Regions from separate parts of the Amycolatopsis sp. NPDC004625 genome, predicted to be linked through region 2. Evidence: riboswitches for the same ligand, from Rfam matches in the RefSeq annotation. Region 2 holds a riboswitch; the other holds the start of a gene.
The links. A riboswitch is a leader RNA that binds a small molecule or an ion and turns the genes downstream of it on or off. The one in region 2 is predicted to bind thiamine pyrophosphate.
Positions count from the first base shown of each region.

Region 1: another riboswitch for thiamine pyrophosphate. It lies ahead of ABZW17_RS42830 (thiamine ABC transporter substrate-binding protein); the one in region 2 lies ahead of thiO (glycine oxidase ThiO).

Region 1 covers NZ_JBEXKX010000072.1:708-11,833, reverse strand. The annotation lists gene ABZW17_RS42875 (HAMP domain-containing sensor histidine kinase) at 1-866, opposite strand, end outside; gene ABZW17_RS42870 (response regulator transcription factor) at 863-1,579, opposite strand; gene ABZW17_RS42865 (sigma-E factor regulatory protein RseB domain-containing protein) at 1,728-2,825, shown strand; gene ABZW17_RS42860 (ABC transporter ATP-binding protein) at 2,822-3,808, shown strand; gene ABZW17_RS42855 (ABC transporter permease subunit) at 3,805-4,683, shown strand; gene ABZW17_RS42850 (roadblock/LC7 domain-containing protein) at 4,691-5,230, opposite strand; gene ABZW17_RS42845 (hypothetical protein) at 5,227-5,601, opposite strand; gene ABZW17_RS42840 (ABC transporter ATP-binding protein) at 5,633-6,685, opposite strand; gene ABZW17_RS42835 (iron ABC transporter permease) at 6,685-8,250, opposite strand; gene ABZW17_RS42830 (thiamine ABC transporter substrate-binding protein) at 8,295-9,338, opposite strand; TPP riboswitch at 9,361-9,470, opposite strand; gene ABZW17_RS42825 (4a-hydroxytetrahydrobiopterin dehydratase) at 9,503-9,787, shown strand; gene ABZW17_RS42820 (hypothetical protein) at 10,158-10,487, opposite strand; gene ABZW17_RS42815 (hypothetical protein) at 10,490-10,957, opposite strand; gene ABZW17_RS42810 (ArsR family transcriptional regulator) at 10,957-11,126, opposite strand, start outside.
Region 2 covers NZ_JBEXKX010000050.1:26,902-38,027, forward strand. The annotation lists gene ABZW17_RS38415 (DUF3159 domain-containing protein) at 123-785, shown strand; gene ABZW17_RS38420 (BadF/BadG/BcrA/BcrD ATPase family protein) at 896-1,852, opposite strand; gene ABZW17_RS38425 (SIS domain-containing protein) at 1,849-2,895, opposite strand; gene ABZW17_RS38430 (GntR family transcriptional regulator) at 3,044-3,799, shown strand; gene ABZW17_RS38435 (MFS transporter) at 3,844-5,376, shown strand; gene ABZW17_RS38440 (threonine/serine dehydratase) at 5,373-6,323, opposite strand; gene ABZW17_RS38445 (hypothetical protein) at 6,471-7,193, shown strand; gene thiE (thiamine phosphate synthase) at 7,195-7,854, opposite strand; TPP riboswitch at 7,886-7,991, shown strand; gene thiO (glycine oxidase ThiO) at 7,985-9,058, shown strand; gene thiS (sulfur carrier protein ThiS) at 9,058-9,258, shown strand; gene ABZW17_RS38465 (thiazole synthase) at 9,260-10,018, shown strand; gene ABZW17_RS38470 (MarR family transcriptional regulator) at 10,102-10,527, shown strand; gene ABZW17_RS38475 (ion transporter) at 10,524-11,126, opposite strand, start outside.

The sequences.
Region 1 (11,126 bases), on a different contig from region 2:
GCCGGCGGCACCTCGCCCGCGTCCGAGCGGGCCAGGGACAACAGCCCGTCCAGCAGGGACGACAGCCGTTCGGCCTCCGTCAAGATGTCCGACAACGTCTCCTGGGCCAGCTCCGGATCCGGGTTGGTCACGGCCACCTCGGCCTGCACCCGGATCGACGCGACCGGCGACCGCAGCTCGTGCGCCGCGTCGCCGGTGAACCGCCGGAGCCGCTCGGCCGCCTGCTCCTGCCGTTCCAGCAGCGCGTTGAACTCCTCGGCCAGCGCGCGCAGCTCGTCGTGGGAGTCCGGCAGGGCCAGCCGCGCCCCCGGCGGCAGCGAGCGCACCGAACCCCGCATGCGCGCGACCGGGCGCAGCGACAGGCGCACCACCAGCCACGTCGCGAAGCCCGCCACCAGCGCGCCGACCGAGGCGACGACTACCAGCCACACGCCGCCGTAGTGCACCGCGGCCGCGAAGCCGACCAGGCCGGCGCCCGCCACGACCAGGCGTTGCGCCCCGTCCGGTGCGGTCACCACCGTGCCCAGGTAGCGCGCGCCGTCGCGCTGGACCGGCTGGCCCGCCTTGAGCGTCGAAACATCGGACGGAACAAGCCCCGTCGGGGTGCCGCCGTCCACCGGGGTGCCCGCGATGTCCAGCACCCGCAGCGTCACCGGGGCCGCGCCGGACAGCGGGCGGCCCGCGCTCACCTCGGCGCCGGCCGGGCCGAGGGCGCCGGACAGCTCGCGGTCGACCGAGCCGATGAGCAGCGGCGAGAGGTTCGCCGCGGCCAGTGCCGCCAGCCCGAGCAGGCAGGCGAGGGTGATCGTCGCCGCCAGCACGGTGATCCGGGCCTGCAGGGACCGGCCCCGCCACCAGGACGTCACGGGGTGATGACCTCGTCGAGCTGCGCGTCGGAGGCCAGGTAGCCGTGCCCGCGCACGGTCCGCAGCAACGCGCCCGCGCCGACCGCGTCCAGCTTGCGCCGCACGTACCCGACATAGACCTCGACGAGGTTGCGCGTCACGGCCTGCTCCTCGCCCCACACCGCGCGCAGCAGCTCGTCCTTCGTCACGACCGTGCCCGCCCGCCCGACCAGCACCTCGAGCAGCGCGAACTCCCGCGGGCTCAGCCCGACCTCCTCGCCGTTCCAGTGCACCTGCCGCAGCCCGCGGTCGACGGCCAGCGCGCCGAGCCGCAGCGTGCCGCGGCCCGCTTCCGGTCCGGCCCGGCGCAGCACCGCGCGGACCTGCGCGACCAGGACCACGAAGGAGAACGGCTTGACGAGGTAGCCGTCGGCGCCGAGGTCGAGGCCGTCGGCCTGGTCGATCTCGCCGTCCTTGGCCGAGACGAGCAGCACCGGGGTGGTGACGCCGTCCTTGCGCAGCCGCTCCAGCACGCGGTAGCCGGACAGGCCCGGCAGCATGATGTCGAGCAGGACGACGTCGAACGAACCCGTGCCCGCCAGCTGCAGGCCGGTGGGGCCGTCCGCGGCGGTGACCACGTCCATCCCCTCCGCGCGCAGCCCGCGCTGCAGCGCCTTCCGCACGCCCGGCTCGTCGTCGACCACCAGCACCCGAGGTTTCACGAGACTCATCATGGCCGGTTTTCGCAGGTCGCGTGTCGGTTCTCAGCGCGATCTCAGCCTGGGAGGGAGAACCTTCAGGGGTATCTCAGCCTCGAGAGGGAAGCGTCGTGGCCAGGGAGCCGGGCACACTCGAGCCCGGGAACACCACAGGGAGAGACGCATGAAACCGAAGACGAAGGGCATCACCGCCGCGATCGTCGGCACGGCGCTCGGCGCCGGCGGGCTCGCGTTCGTCGCGATGCCGGCCAGTGCCGACGACAAGCCGGCGCTGCCGCAGGTGAGCGCCGAGGACCTGGTGCAGTCGGTGGTCAAGGCGAAGCCGGGGGCGTTCGACGGCACGGTGAAGGTCAGCAACGACCTGGGCCTGCCCGCGGTGGGGAACGCGGTGCCGGGCGCCCAGGCGCTGAGCATGGATTCGGCGCACATCTTCAGCGACGGCGCGGGCAAGAGCCGGCTCGCCGTCACGCAGGGGGCCAGCCAGGAGACCGTCGTCCACGACGGCACGACCGTCTGGGACTACAGCTCCAAGACGAACACCGCGACGAAGGTGACCATCCCGGCCGACGTGGCCAAGCAGAAGGGCGCGGGCAGCGAGAAGACGCCCGACCCGCTGACCGCGTCGACCGAGTTGCTCGCGAAGGTCCGCGAGAGCAGCACGGTGTCCGTCGACGGCACGGCGACGGTCGCCGGCCGCCCGGCCTACGAGCTGGTCCTGACGCCGAAGCCGACCGAGCGGACGCTGCTGCGCGAGATCCGCGTCGCCGTCGACTCGCAGACGCGGATGCCGCTGCGGGTGTCGGTGCTGAGCAACGGCACGGCCACCCCGGCGCTGCAGGTCGCGTTCAGCGAGATCGAGTTCACCCAGCAGCCGGCCGACCTCTTCACCTTCACCCCGCCGAAGGGCGCCAAGGTGCAGGAGAAGACGCCGCAGGTCGACCAGCAGACCAAGGACCGGGCCGAGCAGGCCAAGCAGGACGTCAAGGTCGTCGGCGACGGCTGGGACACCGTCGTCACCGGCAAGGTCCCGGCGGACGCGCTGAACGCGGCGCCGAAGCAGTCCGGCCGCGAAGGCCGTGAGGGCCGCAACGCCGACCCGAAGGCGCTGCTCGAGCGGTTCGCCAAGAAGGTCAGCGGCACGTGGGGCAGCGGCTACCTCGTCACCACGAAGGTGGGCAGCGCGGTGCTGACCGACGACGGCCGCTTCGCCGCCGGTGCGGTGCCGGAGCAGGTCCTGTACGAAGCGCTGGGTCAGAAGTGACCAGCACGGCTGTCGAGTCCGGGGCGGACGTCTCTTCGGAGGCGTCCGCCCCGGCGGTCCCGCTCGCCGCGCGGACCCGGGGCCTGCGCAAGGTGTACGGCAGCACGGTCGCGGTGGACCACGTCGACCTCGACATCCCGCAGGGCGCGGTCGTCGGGATGCTCGGGCCCAACGGCTCGGGCAAGACGACCACGATCCGGATGCTGCTCGGCCTGGTCCGGCCGACCGAGGGTGAGGTCGAGCTGCTCGGCCGCCCGATGCCGGACGCGGCCGCGCACGCGCTGCCGGACGTCGGCGCGCTGGTCGAGGGGCCGGGATTTCACCCGTTCCTGTCCGGGCGTGACAACCTGCTGCGCTTCGCCGCGGCGGAACCGCGGCTGTCGTCGGCCGGGATTTCGTCCGCGGTGGACACCGCGCTGGAGCGCGTCGGGCTGACCGGCGCCGCACGTCGGCGGTACAAGGGGTACTCGCTCGGCATGAAGCAGCGGCTGGGGCTCGCTTCGGCGTTGCTGGTGCCGCGGAAGATGGTCGTGCTCGACGAGCCGACCAACGGCCTCGACCCTGCGGGTACCAGGGAGATCCGCAGGATCGTCGCCGAGCTGCACGCCGAGGGCGTCACCGTGCTGGTGTCGTCGCACCTGCTGGCCGAGGTCGAGGCGACCTGCACGCACGTGGCCGTGCTGCAGAGCGGGAACGTCGTCGCGCAGGGCGAGCTCGCGGAGCTGCTGGAGTCCGGGAACGCGGCCCTGCTGGTCCGCACGCCGGACGCGGAAAAGGCGGTGGAAGTGCTGCGGGAAAACCGGATCGGCGCCCGGCTCACGCCGGACGGCGTCCGGGCCGACCTCACCGCGGCCGAGGCGCCGCGGGTGCTGCAGGTCCTGGTGGGCGCGGGGGTCGCGGTCCACGAGGCGACGCGGGCCCGCACCGGCCTGGAAGACCTGTTCGCGCGGCTGACCGAATCCACCGGGGAGGGATCGGAATGACGGCGGTTCTCGACGCACCGGCGGCCCGCACGGGCCACGACACGGTGCCGCTGCCCCGGCTGCTGGCCGCGGAGCTGCGCTGGATCTTCCGGCGGCCGCGGACGCTCGCCGTCCTCGGCCTGCTCGCGCTGATCCCGGTGGTGATCGGCATCGGCCTGACGCTGGTCAGCGACCCGGCGGACAACGGCGGCGGCCCGGACAACGGCGGCGGGGCGCTGCTGGCGTCCGCGGTCAACAACGCGTTCGTGCTGCCCATCGCCGCGATCGTGATGTCGCTGGCGCTGCTGCTGCCGCTGGCCTCGGCCATGGCGGGTGCGGACGCGATCGCGGGCGAGACCGCGCACGGCACGCTGCGCGGCTGGCTGATCGCCCCGGTCGGCCGCGGCCGGCTGCTGGCCGTGAAGGCGTTCGGCGTCGCGACCGTGTCGGTGGCCGCGGTGCTGGCGATGTGCGTGACGGGCGTGGTGACCGGGCTGATCATCAACGGCACGGATTCGCTGTTCACGCTGTCGGGCACGACGCTGTCCCTCGGCGGCGCGCTGGCGCGGATCCTGCTGGTGGCGGGCTGGGTGGTGCTCCAGCTGTGGGCGGTCGGCGCGGTGGCGCTGGCGATCTCCAGCTGGACCGAGCACCCGATGCTGGTGGTGGCGTCCGTGCTGGCGGCGGACATCGTGTTCACCATCCTCGGGTTCCTCAGCTCGCTGAACTGGCTGCACCCGTTCCTGCTCACGCAGAACTGGTCGCTGGCCCCGGCGGAGGTGCTGCAGGACCCGATGGGCACGCAGATGCTCGGCGAAGGAGCCCTGCGGGCCGTCTGCTACACCGTCATCGGGCTTTCGCTGGCCTACGCGCGGCTTTCCACGCGCGACGGCTGAGGTTCCGTCACGCCGGCCACGGCGGGTGCTCCTCGTGGCCGGCGGACGGCGAGACGTCGCGCAGCGCACGCACCCGGTGTTCGGCGACCGCCTGCTGGAACAGCGCCAGCGCCTGCCGCGCGGCCACGTTGAACAGGCCCATCGTGGTGTCCCGTTCGCCGAGCACGACCAGCAGGATCCCGGACTGCACCGGGAAGACGCCGATGTGGCCGGACTCGCCTTCGAACACCGCCGCCCGCGGCGCGCCGACGCCGGCCTGCTTGGTGAACTGAATGGCCAGCCCGACCGATGTGGCCGCCATCGCCGCGACGCTGTCGACCTCGACGTCCCGGGTGTCGCTGCAGACCACGAGCCCGTCGCGGCTGGCCGCCAGCAGGCCCTTGACGTTGGTCCAGTCGATCCGGCCCCGGATGTCGCGCAGCGCCTCGTTCGCCGCGGCCGCGTCGGCCGGGGAAACCGTCGACGCCATCCTCCGTACCTCCGGCAGGACCGGCGTGCTCCCGCGCTTGGGCAGCGGCACGGCTCCTCCCGCGTGCGCTTCGCTCATACGACCAAGTCGGCTTCGATGCGCTTCAGCTGGAGCCGCGCCATGGCGAGGTTCGCCCGTTCCCGGTCCAGCACCAGGTACAGGAACAGCGTCGCGGTGTCCCGTTTGGACGGATCCATCAGCCGGATCAGGTGGTACTGGCGGCGCAGGGTGATCAGGATGTCCTCGATGTCGTCGTTGAGCTGCAGCGCGGCCATCACCCGCAGCTTCGAGCGCACGACCTCGGTGTTGCCGGCGGCGGCGACGTCCAGGTCCAGCCAGTCACCGCCACCCAGCGAACCCAGCGACATCCCGCTGTCGTAGTCGACCACCGCGGCGCCCACGGCACCGGTGATGGTCATCGCTTCCTTCAACGCCGTGTCGATGTTCATGCAGGAGCGCTCCTCGTTGATCAGCGTTCGGTCACTTTAGGCCGGGATCAGCAGGAGAACATGGCCCGTTCGGAGTAATACCGACCAGGGCGACGCCGTCCGCGTCGAGCTGCAGCCGCACCGCGTCCCCGGCCCGCAGGTCCGAAGTGGCCGGCGCGACGGCGTCCACAGTGGAGTTTTCCAGCCGGACCACCAGCCGCACGTGCTCGCGGCGGTGCACCGCCGCCACGACCTCGCCGGGCACGCCCTCGGCGGCCACCCGCAGCGCGTGGGGCCGCAGCCCGAGCCGCACCGGGCCGTCGCCGGCGTCCGGCAGCACGACGTCGCCCAGCGCGGTGCGCACCTGCCCGGCCTCGGCGACACCGTCGGCGAACGTCGTGACGCCGAGGAAGCGCGCCACGTCGTCGCCGGCCGGGTTGCGCCACACCCGCCGGACCGCGCCCTCCTGCCGGACCTCGCCGGTGTCGAGCACCGCGACCCGGTCGGCGAGGGTGAACGCCTCCTCCTGGTCGTGCGTGACCAGGAGGGTGGTGATCTTGCTGCGGCGCAGCAGGTCGGCCAGGTCGATGGCCAGCTGTTCGCGCAGCCCGGCGTCCAACCCGGACAGCGGCTCGTCGAGCAGCAGCAGCCGCGGCTTCGGCGCCAGCGCCCTGGCCAGCGCCACCCGCTGCGCCTGGCCGCCGGACAGCTCGGTCACCCGCCGCTTCTCGAACCCGGACAGGCCGACGAGCGCCAAGAGCTCGGCGACCCTCGGCGTCCACTCCGCCCGCGGGACGCCGTGCATCCGCAGGCCGAACGCGATGTTCGCGGCGACGTCGCGGTGGCCGAACAGCTGGCCGTCCTGGAACACCAGCCCGAAGCCGCGCCGGTGCACCGGCACCGCGCCGAGGTCCTCGCCGTCCCAGCTCACCGAACCGCGCGCCGAGGGCTCCAGCCCGGTGATCGCGCGCAGCAGCGTCGACTTGCCCGAGCCCGACGGGCCGAGCAGCGCCAGCACCTCGCCGTCGGCGATGTCCAGCCGGACGTCGCGGACCGCCGCGAACGATCCGTAGCGGACGGTCAGGTCCCGCACCGACAACGCCATCAGAACTCCCCCACCCGGCCGCGCGCGGCCCCGAGCCGGTCGATCAGGGCGACCGCCAGCACCGTCACGAGCATCAGCAGCGCGCACGCCGCGTACGCCATCTGGTTGTTCAGCTCCCCCGGGCGCGCCATCAGCGTCGCGACCGCGACCGGCAGCGTCGGCGCCGTCGGCCGGGCGAGGAAGCTGGTCGCGCCGAACTCGCCGAGCGCCACGACGAACCCGAACCCGGCCGCGGCGACCAGCGGCCGCAGGGTCAGCGGCAGGTCGATCTCCCGCCAGACGCGCAGCGGGCTCGCGCCGAGCGTCGACGCGGCCTGCCGCAGCCGGACGTCGACCGAGCGCAGCACCGGCAGCACCATCCGGACGATCAGCGGGATGATCACCAGCGCCTGGGCCAGCGGCACCAGGTACGGCGACGTCCGGAGGTCGCCGGGCAGCGCGTCGAGCGTGACGAGGTAGCCGAAGCCGACGGTGACCGCGGAGACCCCGAGCGGCAGCATCAGCACCGCGTCCATCGTCTCGCCCAGCCCGCGCGCGGCTTTGGCCGGCGAGCGCCGCAGGGCCACGAGGACGACGGACGCGAGCACGCCGACGACCATCGCGAGCAGCGTCGCGTCGATCGCCACCTTCAGCGAGTTGAGCGCGGCGTCCCAGCCGGACACCTGCAGGGCGCCCTTCTCGCCGGTGGTCGTGAGGGCCCGGTAGCCGGCCAGGCTCCAGCCGTCCTCTGTGGACAGGGATTCGGCGAGCAGCGCGACGATCGGCGTCACCAGGAAAACCAGGACGGCACCCGCGGCGCCGACGACCCACCACTCGCCGCCTTCCGGGCGGCGGGCGCGGAGCGAGCCGATGCGGGCGGCGCTTTCCTTGCGCCGCCGGGCAAGTCCGCCGAGGACCAGCGCGGCGACCACGGCCGCGAACTGGATCAGCGAAAGGGCCGCCGCTCCCGAGAGGTCCAGGAGGTCCACCGTCCGCAGGTAGATCTCGGTCTCCAAGGTCCGGTAGCGGGCGCCGCCGAGGATCAGGACGACGCCGAAACTGGTGGCGCAGAACAGGAACACCACGGCCGCGGCGGACGCGATCGCCGGCGCCAGCGCGGGCAGCGTCACCGACCGGAAGGCCCGCCACGGCGAGGCACCGAGCGCGCGGGCGGCGTCGGTCGTCCGCGCGTCCAGCCTCGCCCACAGCCCGGCGACGGTCCGCGCGACGACGGCGACGTTGAAGAAGGCGTTGGCCAGCACGATCGGCAGCACGCCGCCGTCCGGCCACAGGGCGCGGAACGCCAGCCCGACCACGACCGTCGGCAGCACGAACGGCACGAGCACCAGCGTCCGCACCAGGCCGACGCCGGGCAGCCGGCCGCGGGCCAGCAGGAACGCCACCGGCAGCCCGGCCACCACCGCGACGGCCGTCGACGCGGCCGCGCTCCCGACGGTGAAGCCGGCCAGCTGCCAGGTCCGCGGATCGCCGAGGACAGCGCCGAGGCCGCCCGCGGCGAACCCGCGGCCGACGATCGCCAGCACCGGCCAGGCGAAGAAGACCACCAGGAAGCCGATGGGGGCCAGGCCCAGCAGCGCCAGGCCGAGCCCGCGGGCCGTCCGCGGCGGGGTTACTGCTGCAGGAGCGTGCGCCATTCGCCGATCCACTTCTCGCGGCCCGCCTGCACCTGGTCCGCGGGCAGCGTCTGCGGCTTCTGCGGCAGCGGCGCGACCTGCGCCCAGCCCGCGGGCAGGTCGACGCCCTGGCGGGCCGGGTAGACGTACATGGTGGCGGCGACCGTCGCCTGGAACTGCTGGGAGAGCAGGAAGTCGACGACCTTGTGCGCGTTGTCGGCCTGCTTGCCGCCCGCCAGCACGCCGGCGTACTCGACCTGCCGGTAGCAGGTGTCGAGCAGCGCCTTGGTGCGCGGCTTCCCGTCGTCGCCGACCTCGGCGGCCGGCGACGACGCGTACGAGACGACGATCGGCCGCGGGCCCTTGCCGGACGAGCCGGAGAACTGCTTGGTGTAGGCCTCTTCCCAGCCGCTGACCACCTTGACGCCGTTGGCCTTCAGCTTCGTCCAGTAGTCCTTCCAGCCGGCTTCGCCGTACTTCGCGATGGTGCCGAGGAGGAAGGCCAGGCCGGGGGACGCCGTCGCCGGGTCCTCGGCGACCAGCAGGTCCTTGTACTTCGGGTCGGCCAGATCGTCGTAGGTCGACGGCGCCGGGATCCCCTTGGCGGTGAAGTAGTTCGTGTCGACGTTGACGCAGACGTCGCCGACGTCGACCGCGGACAGCCGGTGTTCCGGGTCGACGGCGTAGCGCTGCGGCCCGCGGTCGGCCTCGGGGCTGGTGTAGGGCTCGAAGACGCCCTCGCTGAGCGCGCGCGAGGCGAAGGTGGAGTCGACGCCGTACGCGACGTCGCCGATCGGGTTGGCCTTCGTCAGCACGAGCTTGTTGGTCAGCGAACCGGCGTCACCCTGCTTGAGCACGGAGATCTTGATGCCCGACTGCTTCTGGAAGGCGTCGAGCACCTCCTGCGGCGCCAGGAAGGAGTCGTGCGTCACGAGGGTGACGGTGGGCGTCTGCTGCGTGCCGCCGGATCCGTCCGACAGCGAGCACCCCGCGGCGACCACGCCGACGACGGCAACGGCCGTCGCAGCCCTGCGTTTCATCTACCCTCCTGCACTTCGCCGGACGAGGAGGGGGAAGCCCTCCCTTCGCCGGCATGATCCGTTTCAGGTGCGAACGGTCGCGGATTACCCGCCTCTCAGCCCGGCACCCGCCGGACTCCCGTGGCAACCGTGCAGCGTAGTCCAGGACGCAGGACCATGGAGACATGACGGAAATCTTGAGCGGCTCAGAGGCCGATCTTCGCCTGGGCACCGGCTGGACCCGGGCCGGCGCGGTGATCTCCCGCGAGGTGGAACTGGCGAGCTTCCCCCAGGCGATCGAGGTGGTGGACCGCGTCGCGGAGCTCGCCGAGGCCGCCGACCACCACCCGGACATCGACATCCGCTGGCGGACGCTGACGTTCCGGCTTTCGACGCATTCGGCAGGCGGCTTGACGGCGAAGGACTTCGACCTGGCGGCGGAGATCGACGCGGTGCTCGCCGCTTTGTGACCTCGGTTACGCTGAGTGCACTTTTGCCCGCCTTCGACGTCTCTCGGTTACCGGAACCTTCGGGAAGGAGACGAGATGACCCAGGCAATCGTGGTCGGCACGGCAGCGTTCGCAACGATGGTGGCAGCGGCCGGCGGGGTGCTCTGGTTCACCGCCCGCACCCGCCGTCACTCGGACGGCTGAGAGTTCGATCACAGCTGTTAACGCGGGCCATGATCAGCGCGCTGTTCGGAGCGGAAGCATCGGTTCGCCCGTAGGGAAACGCCCATGAACACCGCCCTCACCACCGCTCAGCGCACCTGGATCAACGCCCTCGCCCCGGCGGTGGTGCTGATCGCGATCGCCCTGCTGGGCCTGCTCGGCTAGGTCGTCAGAGGACGATCTGCCCGGCCGGCGGGAACCCGGCCGGCGGCTTGTCTTCGACGGTCCAGTACTCGAGACACGACAGCCGCCCGGCTTCGACGAAGACGATGAGCCCGCCGCCGGGGGCGTCGGCTTCGACCGCGACCGAGTTTTCGATCGGTGCCGGCGGCGTGGCTTCGTCGACCGCGAGGTCGATCGTCGGGCAGCCGCAGGCACAGCCGCCGGTCACCCGGGCCGTGGGCGCCTGCGCCCGCAGTTCCGCGGCCCCGGGGAAGTCCGCCGCGAGCAGCGTGTCCAGGGTCGTCCGTTCCTCCGGCGTCAGCGGGCGGGAGGCCACGATCAGTACCGGGGCATGTTCGGGATGGCCTTTTCCGCGACTTCGATGAGCGCGAGCACCTTCGGCACATCGGCCGCCACGTCCTCGGCGGTCATCGCGGGCGTCTCCGACGACCGGTAGGCGATCTCGTTGCGCCGGGCCCGCATCCGGTTGAAGGGCCGCAGGAGCGACCCCAGCGGCGGATCCAGCTGGGCGAGGACAGCCTCGTAGACGGTCACGTGGCCACCCCGGCTCGTCACCCGCAGCCCCTGGTTCTGCAGAACGGCCGCCAGCGCCCGGCGCGCACTGTCGTAGGCCAGCGTGTAGGCACCTTCCGGATCGGTGTCCTGCAGCTGCCGCGCCGAAGCGAGGTGGGTACGGGCCCTGGCCAGCTCCGCCTCGGCGGCCTCCCGCGACGCCGGGACGTGCTCGATGGCGCCGCGGGCGAGGAAGGCGTCGATCCGTTCGCGCCCTTGGTTCCACTGGGGCATCAGGCCTCCTGGTCGAGGTTCAGCCGGGCCAGCGGACGTTCACGAACGCTGGTGAGGAACGGATCCGCGGTGTCCGCCGCCCACGACCCAGGCGAGATCCGGTGGACGTTGACCTCACGGCCCAGCCGCCGCGACACGCCCTCGGCCAGGTCGAACAGCGCATCCGGAT
Region 2 (11,126 bases):
ATTACGTAGTCTTCACCTCCGGCATGCCGTGAAACAGCACACTCGGACACAAACAGGGGCCCCGATGTGGCGAAAATCTCCCTGCCCGGGGCGTCCCGGACCGGATCCGGCAGGCTGGAGACGTGTCCGGAGAACCCCGTGAGTCGCTCGCGCAGATCCTCGGTGGCCGCCGGGGCGCCCTCGACGCCAGCATCCCGCCGGTCGGCTTCGTCGCCGGCTGGCTCGCGGCCGGGCAGTCCGTCGCCTGGGGGGCCGGCGCCGCCATCGCCGTCGCCGTCGGGCTCGGGATCTACCGGATCGTCCGCGGCGGCAAGGTGCGCGCGCTGGTCGTCAGCCTGGCCGCGGTCGTCGCGGCCGCGCTGATCGCGCTGCACACCGGCCGCGCGCAGGACTTCTTCCTGCTGCAGCTGATGTCCAATGTGGCCAGCGCGCTGCTGTGGGCGGCCAGCATCGTCGTGCGGTGGCCGCTGCTCGGCGTGGTCGTCGGCCTGGTGCTGGGCCAGAAGACGCGCTGGCGCCGCGACCCGGCGCTGTTGAAGGCGTACTCGCGGGCCAGCTGGGTCTGGGTGTTCGGCCAGTACACGCTGCGCGTGGTCGTCTACGGCCTGCTGTGGTGGTCCGGCCAGGTGATCGCCCTCGGCGTGGCCCGCACGGTGCTCTCGTGGCCGCTGGTCGCGTTAACCGTCGCGGTGAGTGGCTGGGTGCTCTACCGCGCGTTGCCGCCGGAGCATCCCGGGCTGCGCTTGGCCCCCGAAACCCGTTCGGACGACGTACCCGGGGCATAAGGCGGCCCCCGGCGAGGGGGGAGGGTCCGGGGGCCACTGCCTACGGTACCCGGACTACCCGGGTTCAGTCGACGTTTTCGCGGCTTTGCGCCGCGTTTTGCCCGAGATCCTTACGCCGGGGGGCGCGGTGTGCCCTCGCCGAAGGCGTCCACCGCGGCCAGCCAGGCCGCGCCGAGCACGCCATCGGAGCTGGTCAGCACCTCGAGATCGGCCAGACGGCGGCGCACGAGTGCGCCGACCGGGCTCGCGCCGGTGAGCACCGAGCCGACGAGCACGACCGGGGTCGACTCGCCGGGCTCGCGCGCCGCGAGCGCGTTCGCGACCAGAAGCTCGGCCGCGCGGGCGACGATCTCGCGCGCCACGGGCTCGCCGGCGTCGTGCGCCGCGCTCACCAACGGGGCGAAGCGGGCCAGCCGCACCGGCGCCTCGGCGTTGGCCGCCGTGATCAACGCCCGGGCCGCGGCGAGCCGGCCGGCGTCGGTCCGGACGTCCAAACCGGACGGTCCGAGGGCCGCGGCCAGCACCGCCGACGGGAGGCCGTCGAGCGGCCGCCCGCGGCCGAGTGCCTCCAAAGTGGAGCGAACGGCCTCGCGGCCGAGCCAGAACGCGGATCCCTCGTCGCCGAGCAGCCAGCCGTAGCCGCCGGTCGTGCCGGCCAGCCGCCGTTTCCGGATCCGGCCGGCGATCGAACCGGTGCCGGCGACGAGCACCGTCCCGTCCGGCGCCGAGGTCGCCGAGGCGTACGCCACCTCGGCGTCGGCGACGGTCCGGACGGCACACGTGAGACCGATTCGCGTCCACGCCGCGTCGAAGACGGCGGCCACGGCCGGATCGCTCAGCTTGCTGACCCCGGCCATGCCGACGACGCACGCCCGCACGGCCCCGGGGTCGTGGGCGCCGAGGGCCGCGGCGATCGCGCCGGCGATCCGGTCCGCGGCGACTTCCGGCGCGTGCGCGTTGGGGTTGGCGCCTTCGCCGCGCCCGGCGCCCAGCACCGCGCCGGCGGCGTCGACCAGGGCGGCCCTGGTCGACGTCCCGCCGGCGTCGACGCCCACCGCGAAGCTCACCGGGTCTTGGTCACCTTCAGCAGGCCGCGCGGGTTGTCCGGGTCGCCGCCGCGGGCCAGCGACAGGCCGAGCGCGATCCGCTGGATCGGCAGGATCTCCAGGATCGGCGCCAGCTCCTCGACCGTCTGCGGCACGTCGATGCGCAGCGCCGCCGGGGTCTCGGCCGAAGCCGAGCCGACCGCGACGACGTCCGCGCCGCGCTTGCCGACGGCGTCGATGACCTCGCGCATCGCCTCGGCGCCGTGCCCGGCGCTGGTCACGGCGAGGACCGCGGTCTGGTCGTCGACCGCGGCGACCGGGCCGTGCAGGAGGTCGGCGCCGCTGTACGCGCGGGCCGCGAGGTAGCTCGTCTCGGCGAGCTTGAGCGACGCCTCCAGCGCGGTCGCGTACGAGTAGCCGCGGGCGGCGGTGAGGACCCGGTTCACGAACCGGTACCGGTCGACCGCGCGCTGCACGCCCTCGGTCGCGCCGTCCAGGGTCTGCTGCGCCAGCTCGCCGATCTTCTCGGCGTCGGCCGCCCTGCCGCCGCGCACCGCGTCGATCAGCAGGTAGAGCGCCATCAGCGTCGCGGAGTACGTCTTGGTCGCCGCGACGGCCTTCTCGACGCCCGCGCCGATGTCGACACCGAGTTCGGACGCCGCCCGCAGCGGCGAGTCCGGCGTGTTGGTCACCGACACCGTCAGCGCGCCCTGGCGCCGCGCCGTTTCGGTGACCTCGATCAGGTCGGGCGAGCCGCCGCTCTGGCTCACCGTGACGAACAGCACGTCCCGCAGATCCGGTCGCGCGCCGTACAGCGTGGCGGTCGACGGGGAAACCAGACCGGCCGGAAGGCCGAGCAGTACCTCGATCAGGTACTTCGCATACAACGCTGCGTGGTCGCTCGATCCACGCGCGGCGAGCAAAGCGAACCGCGGCGGGCGTTGTGAGATCTTTTCCGCCACTTCGGCGATTTCCGCCTGACGCGCCACCAGTCCGGCCAGGACGTCCGGCTGCTGGGCGATCTCCGCGGCCATGTGCTCGCCGGGCCGTTGTTCGGTCATCATTTTCCTCTCCACCTCCGGCATTATGTACCGGACTCAGGCGGCGTCGGTCAGGTCTAGACCAATGTTATAGGGGCGGCGCGTTTGGGGAAAAGGGTACGTTTCTTACGGGGACGTGGCGTGCGATGAGGGAAGGCATAGGGAGCCGGGCATGTTGGAGACCACCACCACGGGCGAGGCTGGGGCCGTCGCCGGGATGCGCGGGCAGCGCGAGCCCAAGTACTGGGCGTTGAAACAGCACCTCCTCGATCTCCTGGACGTGCTGCCGCCGGGGTCGCCGATCCCGACCGAACGCGCGCTCGCCGGGGAGTTCACGGTCTCCCGCACCACCGTGCGCCAGGCGCTGGCCGACCTGACCGCCGAGGGCCGCCTGCACCGTGTGCAGGGCAAAGGCACCTTCGCGGCCGAGCCGAAGCTCGCCCAGCGGCTGCAGCTGTCCTCCTACACCGAGGACATGCGCAAGCAGGGCCTGAAGCCGTCGTCGAAACTGCTGGAAGTCGAGGAACTGCCGGTCGAGGGCGATCTCGCGAAGCTGCTCGGAATCCGCACCGGTGCGAAAATCCTTCGTCTTCGACGACTTCGACTGGCGGACTCGCAGCCGATGGCGCTCGAGACGACGCACCTCCCGCTCGGCCGGTTCCGCGGGCTGCGCAAGCACGTCTCCGCCGGCGGTTCGTTGTACGCCGTTCTACGCGAGCACTACGGCGTCGAACTCGAACGCGCGGAAGAAACGATCGAGACGTCGCTGGCGGGCCCGCAGGAAGCGGAGATGCTCGGCGCCGACGTCGGCATGCCGGTGCTGATGCTGACCCGGCACTCGTTCGCCACCGACGGCAAGCCGGTCGAGTTCGCCCGCTCGGTCTACCGCGGCGACCGCTACAAGTTCGTGACGACGCTGCTGCCGTAGGGGCGCGGTTGACGGGGGTCCCCGGTCACTGTGAAGTTGACCGGGTGACTGCCACCGAAGACACCGGGATCCGCTGGGGGACCGGTGCCGCCCGCGGCCTGCTGGCCACCACCATCCTCGGGTCCGGCATGGCGATGCTCGACGGCACGATCGTCAACGTCGCCCTGCCCCGCATCGGCGCCGAACTCGGCGCCTCCGTCGCCGGGCTCCAGTGGATCCTCGACGGCTACATGCTGGCCCTCGCCGCGCTCATCCTGGTCGCGGGTTCGCTCGGCGACCGGTACGGCCGGCGCCGGATGTACCTGGTCGGCGTCGTCTGGTTCGGTGTCGCCTCCGGGCTGTGCGCCGCGGCGCAGTCCACCGAGATGCTCGTCGCGACCCGGATCCTGCAGGGCATCGGCGGCGCGCTCCTGACGCCCGGGTCGCTCGCGATCCTCCAGGCGTCCTTCGCGCACGACGCCCGCGCCCGCGCGATCGGCGCCTGGTCGGGCCTCGGCGGCATCGCGGCCGCCGCCGGGCCGCTGCTCGGCGGCTTCCTCGTGCAGGTGTGGTCGTGGCGGCTGGCGTTCCTGATCAACGTGCCGATCGCGGTGGCCGTGGTGCTGATGGCGCGCCGGTTCGTCCCGGAATCCCGGGACCCGGACGCCACCGGACACCCGGACTTCGGCGCCGCCGCGCTCGGCGCCGTCGGCCTCGCCGGGGTGACCGGCGCGCTGGTGGAGGCGCCCGCCCGCGGCATCGGCGACCCGATCGTGCTGGTCGCGGGCCTGGTGGGGATCGCGGGGCTGGCCGCGTTCGTCTTCGTCCAGCACCGCTCGCGCGAGCCGCTCGTGCCGCCGTCGCTGTTCCGCGACCGCACGTTCACGCTCTCGAACGCGCTGACGTTCGTCGTCTACGCGGCCCTCGGCGGCGTGATGATGCTGCTGGTCATGCAGCTGCAGGTGTCGCTCGGCTACTCGCCGACGGCGTCCGGGCTGGCCGGGCTGCCGCTGACGGTGATCATGCTGCTGCTCTCCGGCCGCTCCGGCGCGCTCGCGCAGCGCATCGGCCCGCGGACGCAGCTGGTGGTCGGGCCGATCGTGGTCGGCATCGGGATGCTGCTGATGCTGCGGATCGCGCCCGGCGCGTCCTACCTCGGCACGGTGCTGCCCGCGGTCGCGGTGTTCGGCCTCGGCCTGGCGACGGTGGTGGCCCCGGTGACCGCGACGGTGCTCGCCGCGGCCCCGGACCGCTACGCCGGTGTCGCGTCCGGCGTCAACAACGCCATCGCCCGCTCGGGCGGTCTGCTGGCGGTGGCGGTGCTGCCGGCGGCGGCCGGGCTGACCGGCGAGGCGTACGCGGACCCGGTCGCGCTGACGGCGGGCTGGCGGACGGCGCTGGTCATCTGCGCGGCCCTGGCCATCGCGGGCGGCCTGATCGCGCTGGGCATCCACAACGGCGTCCTGGCGCCCCCGTCGACGACGTCGGACGCCAAGCCCGACGACGAGTGCCCCCACCTGGGCGAGTGCTACCACTGCGGCGTCGAGGGCCCGCCGACGCACATCCGCGGCGGCGGGACCCCGGTCGCCGGCTCCTAGCCCGCGAGGATCTCGGCGAACAGCGCCGGGTCGGCGTTGCCGCCCGAGACGAGCACGACCGTCTTGCCCGCCGGCAGCTCGTCGGCGTGGGACAGGTACGCCGCCATCGTCACCGCGCCGCTGGGCTCGGCGACCAGCCGGGCCTTGCGGGCGAGGACGCGGACGGCGTCGCGGATTTCGTCCTCGGAGACCGTGACCATCTGGTCCACGACTTCCCGCAGGTGGGCGAAGGTCAGCTCGGACGGCTGGGAGCGAAGGCCGTCGGCGATCGTGCGGGCGCGGTCGGCCTGCGGCCACCGGACCAGCTCGCCCCGCCGGAGGCTGTCGGCGACGTCCGCGGCCAGCGCGGGCTCGACGCCGATCACGCGCGCCCGCGGGCAGCGCGCCCGGATCGCGGTGCCGACGCCGGCCGCCAGCCCGCCGCCGCTGATCGGCACCAGCACGACGTCGACGTCCGGCAGGTCCTCGGCGATCTCCAGGCCCGCCGTGCCCTGCCCGGCGATGATGGCCGCGTGGTCGAAGGGCGGGACGAGGGTCAGCCCGCGTTCGACGGCCAGTTCGCGCGCTTTGCCCTCGTGTTCGCCGATCGGCACCTCGATCACCTCGGCGCCGTAGCCGCGGGTGGCCTCGACCTTGATCCGCGGTGCGACGTCCGGCACGACGATCACCGCGGGCACGCCGTACCGCTGCGCGGCGTACGCGACTGCCTGCGCGTGGTTGCCACTCGAGTACGCGATGACGCCGCGGGCGCGGGCCGCGTCGTCCAGGCCGGCGATGGCGTTGAACGCGCCGCGCACCTTGAACGCCCCGACGGGTTGCAGGTTTTCGGGTTTGAGCCACAGGGTTCCGCGGGGATCCCAGGTCTGGAGCAGCAGGGGCGTGCGCACGGCGACACCTTCGACGCGCTTCGCGGCGGCCTCGATGTCAGAGATCGTCACCAGTTCCATGTGCCGAGTATGTCAAGAAAGTGTTCGAAGCGGAGTGTCTACTGTGGACAGATGGAGTGGTCCTCCTCACGTCGTGGCAACGAGGGGAGTCACTCGCGCGCCTCAATCGTTGGACAGGGGAGAACACGGACTACCTAGATCGGGATCATGAGCGAGGAGAAAGTAGCGGCTCCGGAGGAGAAGGAACAGAAGCCGGGCCTGCGGATCGCGCAGGTGCTGGCGGCGGCTTTGGCGGCGGTGACCGCGGCCCTGCTGGGCTCGACACTGGGCGTCGCGGGCACGGTGATCGGCGCCGGCGTGGCGAGCGTGGTGTCGACGGTGGGCAGTGAGCTGTACCTGCGCTCGCTGGAGCGCACCCGCGCGGCGGCGCTTCGGGCGCGTCAGCTGGCGACGTCGGGGATCCGGCGGCGCGGGCCCGCCGTGGACATCACCGAGCAGCCGACGGTCCAGCTTGAGCGGCCCTCGACGGCGCCCGGGCTGTCCGCGCGGCTGCGGAAGCTGCGCTGGCCGTTGATCATCGGCACCAGCCTGGCGGCGTTCGCGGTGGCGATCCTGTCGATGGTGGGGGTGGACGCGGCCACGGGCGGCAAGGTGGCGGGCGGCACGGGTGCGAGCGTCGGCAAGATCTTCGGCGGCAGCCCCGGCCACGAGGACAGGACCCCGTCGACCACCCCGCCGACCTCGACGAACGACACCCAGGTGTCCCCGACGGAGACTACGCCGACGGCACCTTCGACCCCGCCGACGACGTCGTCCCAGACGCCGTCGACCACCCCGAGCACGACGACCGAACAGCCGTCGACCTCGGCCCCGGCCACCACGGCAACCCCGCCGACCAGCAAGGGCGCCGCGGCGACGCCGACCCCGTGACTCAGGCCAGCGCGGCTCGCAGTTCGCGGGCCGCGGCCTCGGGGTCTTCGGCCTCGGTGATCGCCCGGACCACCACGATCCGGGACGCGCCCGCGTCGAGGACCTCGCCGAGCCGTGGCTCGTCGATGCCGCCGATGGCGAACCACGGCCGGTCCGGGGCCCAGGCCGCCGTTGCGCGCACCAGGTCCAGGCCGGGTGCCGGGCGGCCCGGCTTGGTCGGGGTCGGCCAGCACGGGCCCGTGCAGAAGTAGTCGACGCCGGGTTCCGCGGCCGCGGCGAGGGCCTGGTCGAGCGAGTGCGTCGAACGGCCGATCACCACGTCGTCGCCCAGGATGCGGCGGGCCAGGGGGACCGGGATGTCGTCCTGGCCCAGGTGCAGCACGTCGGCACCGACCGCGAGGGCCACGTCGGCCCGGTCGTTCACCGACAGCAGGGCGCCGTGGCGGGCGCACGCCTCCGCCAGCACCTCCAGCGCCGCGATCTCGCCGGCCGCCTCCAGGGCGCCGGTCTTGTCGCGCAGCTGGACGATGTCGACTCCCCCGGCGAGGGCCGCGTCGGCGAAGGCCGCCAGGTCCCCGCGCGAAGTGCGGGCGTCCGTGCAGAGGTACAGGCGCGCCGAGTTGAGGCGGGCGCGGATCTTGTCACCGGAGAGGGCGGGCATAGCGGCGACCGTACATCGCGCGTTAGGGTGAGGGTGTCCGCACGGGAGCCCGAGGCACGGGCTGAGAGGGAGCTGCCGCTCCGACCGTGGAACCTGATCCGGGTCATGCCGGCGCAGGGAGCGTGATTCCATGACGAACCTGGCAGTGGTGGGCGGCGGCGTGATCGGCCTGTCCGCGGCGTGGCGTGCGGCCGCGAACAACCACCGGGTCACCCTTTACGACCCCGAGCCCGTCCGCGGCGGCGCGTCCTGGCTGGCCGGCGGCATGCTCGCGCCCGTCACGGAGGCGTGGCCGGGCGAGGAGGACGTCCTCCGCCTCGGCGAAGAATCGCTCAAGCGCTGGCCGGATTTCGCACGTGACCTGCAAAGGGCGGGCCTGGACCCCGGTCTGGCCGGGCACGGCACGCTCGTCGTCGCCTTCGACAGCGCCGACGCCGGCCACCTCGACATCCTCGCCGGCCACCTGCACGCCCTCGGTCGCACCGCCGAGCGCCTCACCGGCCGCGAAGCCAAGCGGCTCGAACCCGGCCTCGGGTCCGTCCGAAGTGGACTCCACGTCCCCGGCGACCTGGCCGTGGACAACCGGAAACTGCTCGACGCGCTGTACGCGGCCTGCGTCAGCCACCGAGTCGACTTCCGGCGGGAGCGCGTCGAAGAACTCCCGGACGCCGAAGCCGTCGTGCTCGCCGCGGGTGCCTGGACCGGGCGGCTGCACCCGCTGCTCGCCGGCGCCGTCCGGCCGCTCAAGGGCGAAATCCTCCGGCTCCGGCCCAGACGTGGCTGCCTGCCGCCGCCCGCGCACACCGTCCGGGCCGTCGTCGAAGGCCGCCCGATCTACCTCGTGCCGCGCGGTGACCAGGAGCTCGTCCTCGGCGCCACCCAGTACGAAGCCGGCTTCGACCAGGCCGTCACCGCCCGCGGCGTGCGCGAGCTGCTCGAAGGTGCCGAACGCGTCTTCCCCGCGATCACCGAGTACGAGCTCACCGAGACCGCCGCCGGCCTGCGGGCCGGTAGCCGGGACGCGCTGCCGTACCTCGGCGCCCTGGACGGCCGGGTTTTTGCCGCGACCGGGCACCACCGCAACGGCCTGCTGATGGCCCCGGTGACCGCGGACGCCGTGGTCGCCTGGCTCGAGGGGGACGAGCCGCCGGACGGCACCGCGGCCGCGTCCCCCGCCCGCCTGCACCAGAAGGAGCACGTGTGATGGAGATCAAGCTCAACGGCGAGTGGACGGCGTTCCCGGACGGCGCCACCGTCGCCGACGTCCTCGACGCCACCGGCGGGCAGCGGCCCGGGATCGCCGTCGCGGTCGACGGCGTCGTCGTCCGGCGCGCCGACTGGGCCACCACGGCTGTGCCCAAGGGCGCGGTCTTCGACGTGCTCACCGCGGTCCAGGGAGGCTGACGTGGACGCAGAACCGCTGGTCATCGGCACCACCAAGCTGACGTCCCGGCTGATCATCGGCACCGGCGGCGCGGCCAACCTCGCCGTGCTGGAACGCGCGCTGGTGGCGTCCGGCACCGAGCTGACCACCGTCGCCATGCGCCGCGCCGACGCCGAGGGCGGCTCCGGCGTCCTCGAACTCCTCAAGCGGCTCGGCATCGAGTTGCTGCCGAACACCGCGGGCTGCCGGACGGCCGCCGAAGCGGTGCTCACCGCGCAGCTCGCCCGCGAGGCCCTGGAAACCGATCTGGTCAAGCTCGAGGTGCACGCGGACGACCGGACGCTGCTGCCGGACCCGTTCGAAACCCTCGACGCCGCCGAGCGGCTGGCCGCCGACGGGTTCACCGTGTTCGCCTACACGAACGACGACCCGGTGCTCGCGCTGCGCCTGGAGGAGGCCGGCTGCGCCGCGGTGATGCCACTGGGCGCGCCGATCGGCACCGGCCTCGGCATCCGGAATCCGCACAACATCGAGCTGATCGTCGCGCGGGCGGGTGTCCCGGTCATCCTGGACGCCGGAATCGGCACGGCGTCGGACGCGACGCTGGCGATGGAGCTCGGCTGCGCCGCGGTCCTGCTGTCCACGGCGGTCACCCGGGCCGCCGACCCCGAGCGGATGGCCGCGGCGATGCGGGCGGGCGTCGTCGCCGGGCGGCTGGCCCGCGAAGCCGGGCGCGTGCCGCAGCGCTTCTGGGCGCAAGCTTCGAGTCCGCCTCGGTGAACACCGCGCCTTAACGCCGAGTGTGCACCGGGAGCCCGTAAGGTGGACGGCATTTCCGGCGCACAGGGCAGAAGGAGCCAGCCGTGACGACATCGGTTCAGGACACCTCGGGCAGGTTGTACCTCGCCGTCGGCAGGCTTTCCCGGTCGCTGCGGCAGGCCGGTGTGCCGGGGCCGGGCCACGGCGCCATCTCGGCGCTGGCGACGCTGGTGCACGCGGGCCAGCTCCGGCTCGGTGACCTCGCCGCCAAGGAGGGCGTGGCCGCGGCGACGATGTCGCGGATCATCGCGTCCCTGGTCGAAGCCGGGTACGTCAGCCGGGAGTCCGACCCGGTCGACCGCCGGGCGTGGCTGGCGAAGGCGACCGAAGAGGGCGAGCGGCTCGTCTCCGGCGTCCGGTCGACGCGCGTCCAGGAGCTGAACCGCCGGCTCGACCGGCTCTCGCCCGAGCACCGCGAAGCCCTGACGGCGGCGATCCCGGCCCTCGAAGCCCTGATCGCGGACGACTAAGCCGCCCGCTGCCGCAGTTCGGCCAGCTCCGCGCGCAGGGCGCGGAGCTCGTCGAGGATCTCCTGGTTGGCGGCGGCCTGCGCTTCGGCCTGCTTCGCCTCTTCCTCGCGGATGTCCTGGCGCAGCTCGTCCTCCATGCCGCTGACCACGACGGCGATGAAGAGGTTCAGCACCGCGAAGCTGGACACCAGGATGTAGACGACGAAGAAGATCCAGGCCATCGGCGCCTGCTCCATGATCGTCTTCGCGATGTCCGGCCACGCCTCGCCGGTCATCACCTGGAACAGCGTGAACAGCGACGTGCCGAGGTCGCCGAAGTCGCCGGGGTCGATGGTGCCGAAGAGCTTCGTCGCCATCACCCCGGCCACGAAGATGATCAGCCCGAGCAGCGCGGCGATCGACGCCATGCCGGGAATCGCGGCGAGCAGCCCCGAGACGACCTTCCGCATCGACGGCACGACCGAGATCAGCCGCAGGACACGCAGCACCCGCAGCGATCGCAGCACGGCGAACGGCCCGGTCGCCGGGATCACCGCGATGCCGACCACCAGCAGGTCGAAGATGTTCCAGTGGTCGCGGAAGAAGGCGCCGCGGTAGGC